4 regions of the Pseudoalteromonas sp. MEBiC 03607 genome follow, and region 2 is predicted to be linked to each of the others. Evidence: predicted binding sites of a transcription regulator. Region 2 holds the regulator's gene; each other region holds the start of a gene.
The links. Region 2 encodes sigma-54, which starts transcription at its own class of promoters, with help from an activator protein. Its sites were predicted from a motif close to GTTGGCACGNNNNTNGNNT; they were not measured.
Positions count from the first base shown of each region.

Region 1: the regulator sigma-54 is predicted to act here: its motif matches at 1,774-1,792, upstream of E5N72_RS00440 (LiaF domain-containing protein).
Region 3: the regulator sigma-54 is predicted to act here: its motif matches at 1,533-1,551, upstream of E5N72_RS10470 (LruC domain-containing protein).
Region 4: the regulator sigma-54 is predicted to act here: its motif matches at 2,349-2,367, upstream of E5N72_RS15120 (BON domain-containing protein).

Region 1 is NZ_SRRY01000001.1:106,706-110,499, forward strand. It holds gene E5N72_RS00420 (methyl-accepting chemotaxis protein) at 1-279, shown strand, start outside; gene E5N72_RS00425 (hypothetical protein) at 264-473, opposite strand; gene E5N72_RS00430 (YqaE/Pmp3 family membrane protein) at 728-886, opposite strand; gene E5N72_RS00435 (BON domain-containing protein) at 944-1,513, opposite strand; gene E5N72_RS00440 (LiaF domain-containing protein) at 1,843-2,499, shown strand; gene E5N72_RS00445 (VOC family protein) at 2,872-3,288, opposite strand; gene pmbA (metalloprotease PmbA) at 3,418-3,794, opposite strand, start outside.
Region 2 is NZ_SRRY01000001.1:1,009,299-1,013,092, reverse strand. It holds gene lptA (lipopolysaccharide transport periplasmic protein LptA) at 1-231, shown strand, start outside; gene lptB (LPS export ABC transporter ATP-binding protein) at 228-953, shown strand; gene E5N72_RS04605 (RNA polymerase factor sigma-54) at 1,071-2,567, shown strand; gene hpf (ribosome hibernation promoting factor) at 2,594-2,881, shown strand; gene ptsN (PTS IIA-like nitrogen regulatory protein PtsN) at 2,885-3,337, shown strand; gene rapZ (RNase adapter RapZ) at 3,338-3,794, shown strand, end outside.
Region 3 is NZ_SRRY01000001.1:2,273,922-2,277,715, forward strand. It holds gene E5N72_RS10465 (ATP-binding protein) at 1-1,360, opposite strand, end outside; gene E5N72_RS10470 (LruC domain-containing protein) at 1,585-3,774, shown strand; gene E5N72_RS10475 (hypothetical protein) at 3,777-3,794, shown strand, end outside.
Region 4 is NZ_SRRY01000001.1:3,324,021-3,327,814, reverse strand. It holds gene radA (DNA repair protein RadA) at 1-972, shown strand, start outside; gene E5N72_RS15125 (hypothetical protein) at 1,023-1,955, shown strand; gene E5N72_RS15120 (BON domain-containing protein) at 1,975-2,313, opposite strand; gene srmB (ATP-dependent RNA helicase SrmB) at 2,510-3,742, opposite strand.

The DNA.
Region 1 (3,794 bases), 900 kb from region 2:
GAACGTGCTGAAGGCTCCGTTGAGCAAACGCAAATTGTATTGCAAGCACTGCAAGATATCGCGCAATCAGTGACAAATGTACAAGATCAGAGTCATCAAATTGCGACTTCAACAGAACAGCAAACTGTGGTTGCAGAAGATATTAATAATAGCCTGGCGGCTATTAACCACCTTGTTAATAGCACTGCGGATCATGCTCATGAATTGGCAGATGAAGCACGTGATTTAAATGAATTGGCAGCGTCTTTAAATAAGACAGTAAATCAGTTTAAGTTATAAAGATAAATTGCCGAAGTTATTAAAAACCCGATGTCACCTGAAGATGACATCGGGTTTTTATCGTCAGCCTTCCCTGTTAATCGTGGCGCAACCGCTTTCGCGTGTTCCATAAATTCATGCCACTGTTGCTTATTCCATAAAGCAACTCCTTTGTCGGTCAATCCTTGTGTTGGTTGCGTTTGTACTTGTTCCATATAGTCACCTCCTTACGCTAGCTTCATCCTGTTTGGCTCCAAGCCTGAGCTTATCCCTTGCTGTCATCTCCGTTCACTTTATCCATAAAGCGTTGCCATTGTGCGCTACTCCATAACGCTTTGTTACTTCCTTGCTGTCCTTTTTGCTGTGCTACATTGTCCATACTGTAAACTCCTTGCGGTTTATCGTCCTTTACTCCTACAGCTGCTCCTTGCTGTGTTCCCTGACTCATCCTTGCTGATTAATGAGGTAATTATCGCTTAGCGATGATATACACAGCATGAATCAAACCTGGAATGTACCCTAATAAGGTTAAAAGAATATTAATCCAGAACTGCGCACCTAAACCTACCTGTAAAAATACGCCAAGAGGTGGAATTAAAACCGATAAAATAATACGTATTAAATCCATGACTCACTCCTTGAAATCTATTAGCCCAGCCAAAGCTGGGCTAATTTAGGCTTGCTGTTATTCAGCAACAATCGTTAATTCATCGATTACTTTGCGAACGTCTTCAGCGTTTTCAGCGATACTGATTGCTAATTGCTTTTCAGCATCAGACTCAACGGTACCTTTAAGTGTTACTACACCGTTATCGGTATCAACATCGATGTCTGTACCACCTACTTCTGAGTTAAATAAATAACGTGTTGTGATTACAGTACTGATTTTCGCATCTGTTAAATCGCTTTCAGTTGAATCAGCTTTATCTGCTTTCATTTTCTTAGCCTTCATGTTTTTAACAACCGTTAGTTTGTTATCAACAGAGCTAACGCCATCTAGGCTAAGAACAAGCTCTTCAGCAAGCTCTTTATCTAATTCACTATCAACTTTACCTGTAAGTACAACCTTGCCATTCGTTACATCAGTGTTGATGTCAAAGTTGTTAAGGTTTGTGTTCATAAGAAGCACAGTTTCTGCCTTACCATCAATCCAAGCATCTTTACTTTCATTTTCCCAACTGCTTGCCTGAGCTGACATACTTGCTGTTGCACCAATTACTAAAGCGGCAATCATAGATTTGTTAAAAGTGTTCATAATCTTCTCCTTTTGATTTAAGACACTTTTACTAATGCGACTATGATGCCAACTATTTATTTGTTTAATTTCAATACCTTAAACCCTCATTCAGCGACTATTTATATTCAATTCGGTAAAGATTTACAGGCTGCTCGGTAAGAAGTTCACTATGTTGCAAAAATAACCATTTAGTTGCTGATTTTATTAATCTGTGGTTAATTTAACTAAGTAACGTTGACACTACAAAACACAACATATTGATTTATAATAAAATAAAATTTGGCCTAAGCTTTGCTTTATTACAAATAACATAAAAATCACTTTGATAATCACAACAGGGAACTACCATGGCCGTTAAACTTGAAGATCGCCCAATCGATCAAGTAAGAGAAGAAGTAATTGATCAACTCATTTATAACTACAGTCATGCTGTTATTTCAGCTGAAGCATTTGAACGCCGTTTAGACCAAGCAATGGAAGCCACCAGCAACGAAGTACTCGTTGAACTTGTTGCTGACTTAGAGCTAAAAGCTGATATTGACTACAAATCGCAAAAGCATGCGCAATTTAAACCTCATTATGGCCACAGCAGCGATAACGAAAGTCTGCAGCTTCGTAGCATTTTGGGTTCAAATGAGCGCAGCGGCCAGTGGGTAGTGCCAAAAGAAATTCACCTTACAAACTGCTTAGGTTCAATTGAGCTCGATTTTAGCGAAGCGATTTTCCAGCACCAACATGTCACTATTTACGTGAACTGTATTTTAGGTAACGACGAAATCTATGTGCCAGAACATGTCAATGTGGTATCAAAGCTGTTCAGCGTTATTGGCAGTGTAGAGAACAGATCAGTCGCCTTAAATAAAGGCCAAGGCCCAACCATCACCATTGAAGGTAATGTATGGCTAGGCTCAGTCGAGATTTCAGTTAAACGTACCATGAAAGAAAAGTTCATCAGCTTTGCCAACAGTCTAAAAGCCAGTTGGAAAGAGATGAATAAGATGTAGTAAAAGTTGCGAGTTGCGATTATGTTAATGTAGGTCGTCATTTATGGCGACAAGATATTGCATACGTTTCACCAATGACGCGCTAAAGCACGACCTACTAGAATGCGCGCGAAATAAATTTCACGCCTACATCGAAGATCTAATCGCACAAAGAGGGTAAGAGGCGCTTCGCTTAAGAGAAAACTCAGTTCTCTTCCTCTATGCTCTCTGTGTCCTCTGTGGTTAGAAAAAGATCTTTAATTCACAAAGAGGACAAGAGGCGCTGCGCTTTAGAGAAAACAAAAAACACAATTATCACTTCCTCATTCTCTTCTCTTTGTGCATATATTTTTCTCGACCTTCTAGTGCTCGGCTAAAAGCTGACTGCTCTAGCTACAAGTCATTATTCCTTTCACTCGGTATATCACTGAAATACTCTACAAACTCAACTTCAAAACCTGCGGGATCGATAAAATATACATTTTTACGATACGGGTTTTCTGGACCCTGTTTATCTATTTCATAACCAGCGTCAACCAAGCGTTCAATTACGGCATTAATATCGTTTGTCACATAAGCAAAATGAGCAAGGCCCACTTGGTGCCCTGCTAAATCACGGTTTTCGTCTTCACCGTTATCGCTCAGTGCAAGATATTGGTAATCATCACCAAAGTGCAGCCATTTGCGCGGCTTGCCTGACCATGTGCTATCACCTTGGCTACGCACCCGCCAATGTGGGAATGCGGCTTTATAAAAGTGCAGCATGGCATCAACATTACTAACAACAAGGTTTACGTGCTCTAAATACATGGTAGTTTTCCTTTTTATTTTTAAACTGCCATCAAGATAAAACCTCAAGTTAAGTTCAGGTAAAGCACTTTTTCAAATAAAAAAGCCCCACAAACGTGAGGCTTTAAAAATTGAGTAGTTATTGATGAATCAGCTACCAGCAACCTGCATTTGTTCAATCAATACAGAGCCGGTTTGAATACCGCCACGGCGCTCGATATCGCCACCTAAACCGACTACCGCTTTAAACATATCTTTTAAGTTACCAGCAATTGTGATTTCACTGACTGGGTATTGGATTTCGCCATTCTCAACCCAGAAACCCGCCGCGCCACGTGAGTAATCACCCGTTACAGTGTTCACACCTTGACCCATAAGCTCGGTTACTAGTAAACCTGTGCCCATAGTTTTTAAGAGTGCTTTTAAGTCAGCATGAGTTTGCTCAACTAACCAGTTATGAATACCACCAGCATGACCCGTTGGTGTCATAGACAGTTTACGTGCAGCGTAGCTTGCTAATAGATATG
Region 2 (3,794 bases):
GTAATGAGCGCCAGTGCAGAAGAAGTTCGCTACGACGTAGCCAAGCGCTTCTTAACTTTAAATGGCGAAGCCGAAGTGACTCAAGCAGGCCAAAAAGTAACAGCGAAAAGCATTACTTATGATATGGCACAACAACTAATTAGCGCAGAAAAAGACGAAAACTCAACAGACCGTGTACACACAATCTTAGTGCCTGTTGACAACAAACAAGACGATAAAGGCCAACCATGAGCACATTAAAAGCAGAGCTTTTAGCAAAAAGCTATAAAGGCCGCCAAGTTGTCAAAAATGTGGGTCTTGAGGTTGAAGCGGGCAGTATCGTTGGTTTGCTTGGCCCAAATGGCGCAGGCAAAACCACCACTTTCTATATGATTGTTGGCTTAGTACCCAGCGATAAAGGCAAGATCAGCATTGATGATAATGATATTACACTTTTGCCAATGCATAGCCGAGCACGTTTAGGGATTGGTTACCTACCACAAGAGTCATCTATTTTTAGAAAGTTAACGGTTTATCAAAACCTAATGGCTATTTTAGAAACGCGTAAAGATTTAAATAAACAAGGCCGAGAAGAAACACTCAACAACTTACTTGATGAATTTAGTATTCAGCACATTCGTGATAGTCAAGGTATGGCCTTATCTGGGGGCGAGCGTCGTCGCGTAGAAATTGCTCGGGCATTAGCCGCAAACCCTAAATTTATCTTGTTAGATGAGCCTTTTGCTGGTGTTGATCCTATTTCAGTGTTAGATATAAAGAAAATTATTGAACACTTAAAAAATCGTGGTATTGGTGTATTAATCACTGACCATAATGTTAGAGAAACCCTTGATGTTTGTGAAAAAGCCTACATTGTTTCTCATGGGGAGCTAATTGCATCAGGAACACCTGAGCATGTTTTAGCTGACCAAACCGTACGCGATGTGTATCTAGGTGAGCAATTCAGGCTATAACCAATAAGCCACCATCTAGCGCATCTGCTAAACTAAATAACAATGACAATAAATCGATATAAATTTACCTGTGACTGCACAGGTGTCGATAACACATAAAAGGATTGTTAGGGATACATGAGGCAATCATTACAGCTGCGCATGGGCCAGCAACTTACAATGACTCCACAACTGCAACAAGCAATTCGCTTGCTGCAGCTTAGTACATTGGATCTCCAGCAAGAAATTCAAGAAGCACTTGATAGTAACCCTCTGCTTGAAGTGGAAGAAGCAGATTACAACGATGAAAACATTGGTAAGAACGAGCAAAAAGCTGAATCTGATGATACTCAGCTAAGTGCATCGGCCGAAGAAGCGCCGAGTGAGTACGAACAAGAAAGCAGCGATGCCCTTAACAAAGACACCGTTAGTGACGATTTAGCCATGGATGTGACATGGGATGAGTACATGAGTGCTGCCCCATCAACATCATCAGGTCCAATGCCTGAAGATGAGTCAATTTATCAAGGTGCATCGACTGAAACCCTCCATGAATACCTTATGTGGCAATTACAACTCACACCATTTAGCCCAACCGATGAAGCGATCGCTGTCGCCATCGTAGAGGCAATTGATGACTCAGGTATTTTAACTGTTAGCTGCGAAGACATAGTCGAAAGTTTTAATCAAAATAATGATGAAGAAGAAATCGAACTAGATGAAGTCGAAGCGGTCTTAAAGAGAATACAGTTGTTTGATCCAGTAGGGATTGGTGCCCGTAGCTTACAAGAGTGCTTATGTATCCAGCTTCGCCAATTCGATGCCAGTACGCCGTATTTAGCTGAAACTAAAATGGTTTTATCTGAGCATATTGAATTATTAGCAAGTCGCGACTATCGCACTTTGATGAAAAAGACTAAGCTTAAAGAAAGCGAACTAAAAGAAGTAATGACGCTGATCCACAGCTTAAACCCTAAGCCAGCAGACAGCATAGTTCGCGAAGAGTCTGAGTACGTTATACCCGATGTATCGGTTAAAAAAGTTAAAGGTCGTTGGGTCGTTGAACTAAACCCAGATTGTATGCCAAAAATTAGAGTGAATAGCCAATATGCAGCTATGTCACGCTCAGTAAAATCGAGCAGCGATAGCCAGTTTATTCGCTCTCATTTACAAGAAGCTAAATGGTTTATTAAAAGCTTAGAGAGCCGTAACGATACACTTTTAAAAGTAACCAACTGTATCGTACAGCAACAACAAGCATTTTTTGAACATGGCCCAGAAGCCATGAAACCAATGGTGCTGAACGATGTCGCAGAAATGGTCGAAATGCATGAATCGACAATTTCACGTGTTACAACACAAAAATACATGCACACCCCTCGCGGGATTTTTGAGTTGAAATATTTCTTCTCAAGCCATGTCAGCACAGAAAACGGTGGTGAGTGTTCATCAACAGCAATTCGCGCTTTGATCAAAAAGCTTATCGCTGCAGAAAACTCAGCTAAACCATTGAGTGATAGTAAAATTGCAGATATATTGGCTGAGCAAGGAATTAAAGTAGCTAGACGCACAATTGCAAAATATCGAGAGTCTCTAGCGATACCTCCGTCTAATCAGCGTAAGAGTTTGATTTAGACGTTTTACATAGAAGGAAAATGCTTATGCAACTAAATTTAACTGGTCGTCATGTAGAAATCACTGATTCATTAAGAGACTATGTAAACAGCAAGTTTGCAAAACTAGAAAGGCATTTTGACCACATTAATAATGTACATGTCATTCTAGATGTAGAAAAATTAAGCCAAAAAGCAGAAGCAACTTTACATGTAAATGGAGGCGAGCTCTTTGCCTCAACTGCACACCAAGATATGTATGCAGCCATTGACTCGCTAATCGATAAACTAGATCGTCAAGTCATTAAACACAAAGAGAAATTAGCTCGACACTAAATTATGAAACTTAGTTCACTTACTAACCAGGACTGCAGCAAAGCTGCGGTCCTTTTTAATAGCAAAAAAAGAATCCTTGAATATATCAGCGAGCTGGCTCACCAGCAGCTTCCTCATTTATCTCAACAAGACGTCCTTGATGCCTTACTCAATAGAGAAAAATTAGGCAGCACAGGTATTGGTCGTGGCATTGCTATTCCACATGGCCGCATGAGTGGTGCAGAGCAACCACAGGCATTTGTCATAGTGAGTGAATCCCCAATCAATTTTGACGCAATTGATAACCGACCTGTGGATATTTTCGTTGCACTCATCGTACCAGATGGAGACAGCCAACTTCACCTAAAGACCTTATCGACAATTGCTGATAGACTAAAAGATAAAGAGTTTTGTAAACAGTTACGTAGCGCCAAAACAGACCACGAACTGTTTCAGGTCATATCAGCAGAGGCATAAATGGAATTAATTATCATCAGCGGTCGCTCAGGCTCAGGTAAATCGGTCGCTTTACGTGTACTTGAAGACTTGGGTTACTACTGTGTTGATAATATCCCAGTCAACTTATTACCTTCGCTTGTTCGTAGCGTTTCAGACAACTATGACAAAATAGCAGTCAGCATAGATGTGCGTAACTTACCGAAAGAGCAGCAAGAGTTTAATGATATTCTTGAATACCTGCCAGGTTTCGCAAACCCAACACTGTTCTATTTAGACAGTGATGACCAAACTCTGATCAAACGCTTTTCTGAAACGCGACGCTTACATCCTCTATCGATTGACTCGCTGCCACTCGATTTAGCAATTAAGCAAGAAAGAGTATTACTGGATGTACTGATCACGCGCGCTGATTTTATGATTGATACCACCGACCTGAGTGTTCATCAGTTAGCTGAATCAATTCGTGAAAAGATCT
Region 3 (3,794 bases), 1.3 Mb from region 2:
GTGAGGCTATGGCTTGGCTTTTTTCATGGTCTTGCAGTTTTAAATTTTGAATGGCCAAATCTCGGTCGCGAATAGCAATTGAGTTTTGCAGCTCCGCTAAACGTTGATTGTAGTTGTTATGGGCAAAGTTTTTTTCAAGCTCCGTGATAGTGCGTTGATACGACAATGCTTGTTGATAATCAGCTTGCTGTTGTGCAACTGTAATTAGATGTTCAAGGGCAAGGATCTGCTTTTGCAGCCTATTTTTTTGATTACTTAATTGAAAGGCCTGCTGTGCATAATGTTTAGCTTGTTTAAGCTCAGTCGAGCCAATGTATAGTTTTGCTAATGTCAGTAACACATCAGTATATAAGTGATCGTCTTCTTTCAGTTCAGTGATTACTTGTTTTTCAATTGCTAATGCTTGATCAGCTTTATCAATTTCAAGCAAATTTATTGCAATATTATGCTTAGCCCAAGCGGTATTTCTTGTGCTGTTATAACTAGCAAATACTTGCTGAGCATCTTGTGCGTATTCAAGTGCTTTAGTGTAATTGTGTAGCCCATATTCGCATTGTGATAACTTAACTAAGCTATGTCCGATATCTGAAAGTGACCCCGTTTGTCTATCAAAACTAAGCGCTGTAATAAACTCGCTCTTTGCTTTTTCGTATTGGCCTAAATCTAAATAACTTTGAGCAATCGAATAGGTTATGCCTGCTTGTAATGAAATAGACGGTGACATCTGCTGAACTAGCTCACGGCGTTTTAGTTTATACTCCAGAGCAAGCGTTAACCTGTCTAACTGCTCAAGATTACGTGAGTAACCATGGTAGAGCATTTCTTTTTGCTTTAAGGTTAATTCGCGATTGTTGTCGTGAATATAAACCTCAAGCAAGTTCAAGGCGGCTTGATACTCACCAGCATTATGATAGGCACTGACAAGGCTCGCCACGGCGTCAATTTCATAATCGCTAAGTTGCAAACGCTGAAATAGCGCGACATTTTGTTGAGATAACGAAATTGCGGTTTCTAAGTCACTTTTTCTGTAGGCCAGTCGTGCTTTAGCAAGATACAACTCGCTGTATATAGGGGAGTCGTTTTTGTATTTTGGGCCTGCTTCAAGCTCATCTATTATTGTTTGCGCCTGCTGAAACTGCCCGAGCTGTATATGAACGTGAATTAATCTAACGTTAAAACTGATTCTTTCTGCAAGGCTTGCAGATTCTAAAAGTTGTTTATCGATACTTAATAAATACTCATATCGTTTTTGGTAATCACTGATTGCTCTGGCTTCGTCAATATGGTTTTGCAATGATGATGCAAAAGCACAGTTCATTGATAAGGCAAAATACAGAAAAGCAGCGGCTTTAAGTTTCATAGTAGGGTTTATTATTTTTTTAAATCCCAACTAGTCTAGCATGTCATACTTTTAAATGGGAATGATTTGCTTTTATAGCTAAAAGGAATTGCATTATGCAATTATTCTTCTCGCAACTTGCGAATAATATTGGCTAGATTTTTATAACGCATTGTTAAAAGACAATTTATTTTTTGGAATGGTTGCTGCTTAAAGTAATTACACACCCAAAGGAGAGTGTAATTATGAAAATTAACATACTCATTTACTTAACAGCGGCACTTGCTAACGGCTTGGTAAGTGCAGCACCATTTGAGCAGTGTCCAAGTAAAGCATTTTTAATTCAGGGTTCGCCCGCACAGATGTATGGTGTTGATTTAGTATCTGCGAAAACGACAGTGCTTGCAGCAGCAATGGATTTTGCAAGCGAAGCTAATAACGACAGTGTTAATGCGGTGGGGTTTAATTACCAAGACCAATATATGTATGGTTTTAGTAAGCAAGCCCCTAAAAGTGTGGTACGCATAAATAACCAATACATGTTAGAGCGTTTAAATGTAAGCGGCTTACCAGATACGAACTTTTATGTGGGTGATATTTTAGTTGATGAGCAGCAAAACAAGGCTGTGTATTACTTATATCATCCACGCTTTGGCCTTTACGCCATTAATTTAACAGCACAAAATGAACAATACCAAGCTGAATTAATTCCAGGCTCTGCTAACTGGAATCTCTCTATTTATGACTTTGCATTTCACCCGCACAGTACTCTTCTTTACGCTGTTGAATCAAACGGCGACTTATATGAGATCAACGTTGAAAATGGTGGCCCTGTTTTTATTACAAATCTCGATATTGCAGGTGATACAGGCGCCAATGGCGCAGCTTACTTTGATTTGCAAGGGCAGTTTTATTTTAGTAACAATCGAAGCGGTAAAGTCCATAGGGTTAATTTAAACATCAGCCCTGTGTCGGGTTATACACCAACTGCGTCTGTGTTTACGTTGGGCCCTACATCTAACCAAAATGATGGGGCACGTTGTGCTATAGCAGAGGTAAAAGTTACAGATAACTCGATAGATTTTGGTGATGCGCCTAGACCTTATCAAACAACGTTAGAAGATAGCGGTGCAAGACACTTGTTCGATCCTAATGAAGACCAATCTAACCTTGTTTATCTCGGCGCAAGTGTTGATGGAGAAAACTTAAACACTGCCAGTGATCTTCTCCAGTCATCAGTAGATAGCTCTGACGATGGGGTCAAGTTTGTGACTGATTTTGTTGCCGGCTCAACAAGCCAAATTATTGTCACATCACCAAATGATAATGGCTATTTATATGCTTGGTTTGATTGGGACCAAAATTACCAGTTTGATGCAGACGAAATCACAGTGAGTAAATATCGCCTTAATCAAGGGGATAACAGTGTTCTTGTTGATGTACCAAGTAATGCTGTTATGGGAGCAACATGGGCACGTTTTCGGGTCACAGACGGTAGCGAAGCAAATCCAATAACTGCAACAGGTGGGGTTACAGGCGGAGAAGTTGAAGACTATCCTATTAATACCTACGGTAGTCTTGCTTACCCAAGTGAGAATGGCTGGGTAACTCTGGCTTATGAAGACCAATGGCCCTTCGCTGGTGATTATGACTTTAATGATTTGGTTATGAATTACCGTACAAAGTTGATTGATAAAGATGGACAAGCGCTTGGTTATAAAATAGAAGGAGACCTTGTAGGAATAGGTGCTACTTTTCATAACGGGTTTGCAGTTCGCCTTTATCAATCTAGCCCCAGTGGTATAAACAAACGCATTTTACGCAGTCAAATAGACCAAGCATCAATCAGTTTAATCATTAATGGCGAACAGCAAACACATACGATCCTTGAAGAAGGAACAGAAGACGCAATTTTTATTGTGATGCCAGATACATGGGCTTATGCAAGTAAAGATTCTAGCTGTAGTTTTTTCAGAACTGAAGCGGGTTGTAACATTAATAATAAAGTTAGCTTCACTTTGAGTGTGTCATTAAATACTTATATAGCGAGTGTTGATGCACCTAAATATACACTGGACCCATTTATTTTTGCTGCAGAAGGTCATTATCACGGTACTTTTTTAGATGGCTTGAATCCTCGCGGATGGGAAGTGCATATTAAAAACCAACCGCCGACAGAAAAATTTAATCAAAGTTTGTTTTCTTTAGTAGGCAGTGATGATGCAACTAATACTCAGTTTGGGTATTACTTCCAAACGCCATCTGGATTACCTTGGGCCATTGAAGTGGGGTCGTCGTGGGCGCACCCAAAAGAAAGTGTTGATATAACCCAAGCCTATAGTGAGTTCCAAACATTTGCTGAATCTGATGGCAGAGAAAGTCCAATGTGGTTTAACAATGCAACAACATCTAAAGTGATTTCGGGAGCACAGTAGCCATGAAACATCAATTAATT
Region 4 (3,794 bases), 2.3 Mb from region 2:
AATCGGGTTAACCGCTTACGCCTAGATTACAACGAAGATGAGCTGTACTTACTATCTGAAACCAGCGTTGAAGCAATCATTGAAGAACTTGATAAAAATAAAATAAAGTTTGCTGTTATCGACTCAATTCAGGCTGTTGTAACAGAAACGGCAAATGGTACTCCAGGGTCACCTTCACAAGTGAAAAGTGCGGCTCAGGCGCTCACGCAATATTGTAAGCAAAATGATGTGACCATGTTTATTATCGCTCACGTAAACAAAAATAACGAAATTGCTGGGCCACAAACCTTAGTACACATTGTTGATGCGTTATTACACATTGACACCAATGATGGGCAAGTAAGGACATTACGTGCCAATAAAAACCGTTTTGGCGATATCGACACTGTGGGCATTTTTAGAATGTGTGAGCGAGGTATGCTGAGCGTTGATAATCCGAGCGAAATCTTCCTATCAGGCTCAACGACTGAGTCGCCGGGCTCTGCGATTACTTGTATTCGTAAAGGCAATCGTAACTTACTACTCGAAATTCAATGTCTAACCACAGAAACCGAAGCTGAATTCCCTCAACGAGTGTGTGTTGGTTTAAACATGAATCGTATCAAGATGCTCACGGGGATTTTACGAAAACACACTAAAACAAAAATCTTCCATGATACGTTTTTTAATATAGTTGGTGGTTTAAAAATTGATGAGTCAGAAACCTGCATTGATTTAGCGTTAGTTACAGCACTTTTAAGTAGTTTGAATGAGTTTGTGGTGCCACGGACTACTTGTATTATGGGCGAGTTGAGTTTAAATGGTGATGTAAGACCAATAGACAGTGGCGTACCTCGAGTTAAAGAAGCGGCGCAACATGGCTTTACTGAAATCTTTATTCCTTATCGTAATTACCATAAATCAATGGAAGGCTTAGGCGCAAAAATTACCCCAGTGAAAACTGTGCATGAATTACTGTCGTTAATTAACTAAACACAATTTGATACACTGATAAAAAATTTACACCAATTAAAGGAAATAAAATGAAGAAGTTAATTATTGCGGCGGTTGTTGCTGCGGCAGTCGGTGGCGTAGCTTACGCAAACTATGCTGTGACACAGGAAGTGAAAACAGTGGTTGATCAGCAGCTGAGTGCTTTATCAACACAAAGTGGTGTAGATATTACTTATAGCGATATTTCAGCGAGTGTTTTTGATAGCAGCATGGAGCTTTCGGGTATCAAAGTACAAAGCCTTGATAGCAATGAAGCTATTGCAACCATAGATACGATTGAAGTATCAGGTTATGAGCAAGACAGCATTCCACCTCATACTGGGTTTGTGATGACAAACTTTCGATTCAGTGATGATTTCCTCGCTCAGTTACCGCAAAACGCCAACAACAAATTAGCGTCTACAAGCTATAACGTTAAGTCTTCGCTAGATTACAATAAAGACTCTGGTGATAGTGCGTTTGCAGTTAACGTGACTGCAAATGAAGTGGCCGATGTTCACTTTAATTTAGGGTTGGCGAAATCAACTCCTTTAATGGAAGCGTCATTGGCTATCAGCAAGATGCAAAACTCAACACAAAATGGCCAGCTCACATTAGAGCAGCAACTGCAGCAGCAATCAAAAATGATGGCGGCCATGAGCCAGTTAGAGCCACGAAGTATTTCACTGTCAGTTGCAGATGAAGGTGAGTTAAAAGCGGTTGTAGAGAGCTTCTTGCAAGCGCAAGGTATGACTCATGAACAGTTCCAGCAGGTTGTTGCTATGCAGTTACAACAAGCGCCGGTTAGCACTGACTTAGAGACTGCTATTACTAATTTTGCTCAAGGCTTATCATCATTCTCGGTTTCGGCAAACTTGCCAGAAGGTCAGTCTATGATGCAAATCAATCAGCAAATTATGGCGCTAATGGGACAACCTGAAGAACTTGCCAAATTTATTAACCTTCAAGCAAGCGGTAAATAAGGCTAAGGTGCAGACAACCTTAAAGTGTTGTTCCGTCTTGTGAGCTTACTTTAAGGTTGTTTTTAACTTTTCGGATGCCTCGGTTATGCTCCAAAAACTTTTGTGCTAAAGCACGTTGAAATCCTGTCTTGGTAGAGCCGATAAGCTCAACCGTATCACCCTCTACAATCACCTGTAGATTAGAAATAGTAAAGTTAGGGTTGCTGGTAAGTTTCTGCAAAGCATATTGTTGCAATCTAGGTTGTGCTGATGTGCTTGATGTTAAAACACTGGTATTTGCACTCACCTTTGTCGCACAAGCTAGTAAAAATAAACAACTTAATGAGATCAGTACTACGGTTAATTTAAAGCGGTTCATACGATTCCCTCGCGAAGACTCTGTTGCAGAACCAGTTACAATTATCATTCCAATTTTAAGTTTATGATTATAAAGTGATTTTATGCTTGATAGGTTAAAAGGTATGAACTAATTACACAGTAATTAGTAAAAAAGTACATGCAGCTGAGAGCAAAATGCCGAGACGAGCTCGGCATTTTCAAGTAAAGATATTAAGCTATTTTTTCTTTTTTACTTTTGCTTTGGCTTTTTTCTTAGCCTTGATCTTTGCAGGATCTTTTTTCTTTTTAGATGGGATCTTTGCTTCTTTGTGTTGAGGCTCAATACCTTTAATTACGCGACGTTTAAGCTTTTGCTCAATGTAGCGTTCAACCTTGCCCAGAATAGCCACATCGTGAGCTTCAATAAATGAAATCGCAATCCCTTTTTTGCCAGCGCGGCCAGTACGGCCAATGCGGTGTACATAGATATCTGCAGTACGCGGCATATCAAAGTTAATAACATGACTAATATCGGCGACATCAATGCCACGTGCAGCAACATCGGTTGCCACTAAGATATTATTGCGACCAGAGTGAAAGTTCTCCATCGCTTTCATGCGTTTGTCTTGTGGCATTTCACCACGTAGCCATGCAACGCGTAACCCTTCGTTGTTAAGCTCACCAATCAAGGTTTCTAAGCGTTCACGGGTTTTAACAAACACGATTGCTTTATGTATGTCTTCACCGTTTAGGATCTCAACCAACATTTTTAGTTTATGGTTATAGTCATCAGCTAGATGAACCCACTGATGAATTTTAGCTTTCTCTTTTCGGGTTGACTCTGCTTCAAGTAATGCAGGGTCATTTAAAATTCGTTCTGCAAATAACTCAACGCTGTCGCCTTCAAGTGTTGCTGAGAATAAGAAACATTGGCGACGATTACGTGCTTCGTCACAAATTCGCAGCATTTCTTTACGAAAACCCATGTCTAGCATGCGATCAGCTTCATCAAGAATAAGCAGTTCAACATTCTCAGCATGGAAATTCTCAGTTTCGAGGTATTCCATTAAGCGCCCTGGCGTGGCAATTAAAATGTCGTTATTACTCTCGAAAATTTCTTTATGTGTCCCGTAGTTAATACCGCCGGTTACTACACCAATTTTGAGGTGTGTTTGCGCAGCAAGTAATTCACATTGTTCATGAATTTGATAAGCCAATTCACGAGTCGGTGTCATGATCAGCACGCGAGCAAAGCCAGGATCGCGACGAGGGAAATCAAGCAAGTATTGAATTGCAGGGATCAAAAAAGCGGCTGTTTTACCAGTACCAGTTGGCGCAGATGCTAAAATATCGCGGCCTCTTAGCGCTTCAGGGATCGCTTGTTGTTGAATACTGGTTGGTGTATCAAAACCCATTTTATTAATGGCATTTAACAGCTTGTTATCGATATCAAATTCAGAAAATTGCATAGAGTGACGTAAATAGAGGACAATTAGGCCTAATTATACGCGTTAACGCGGC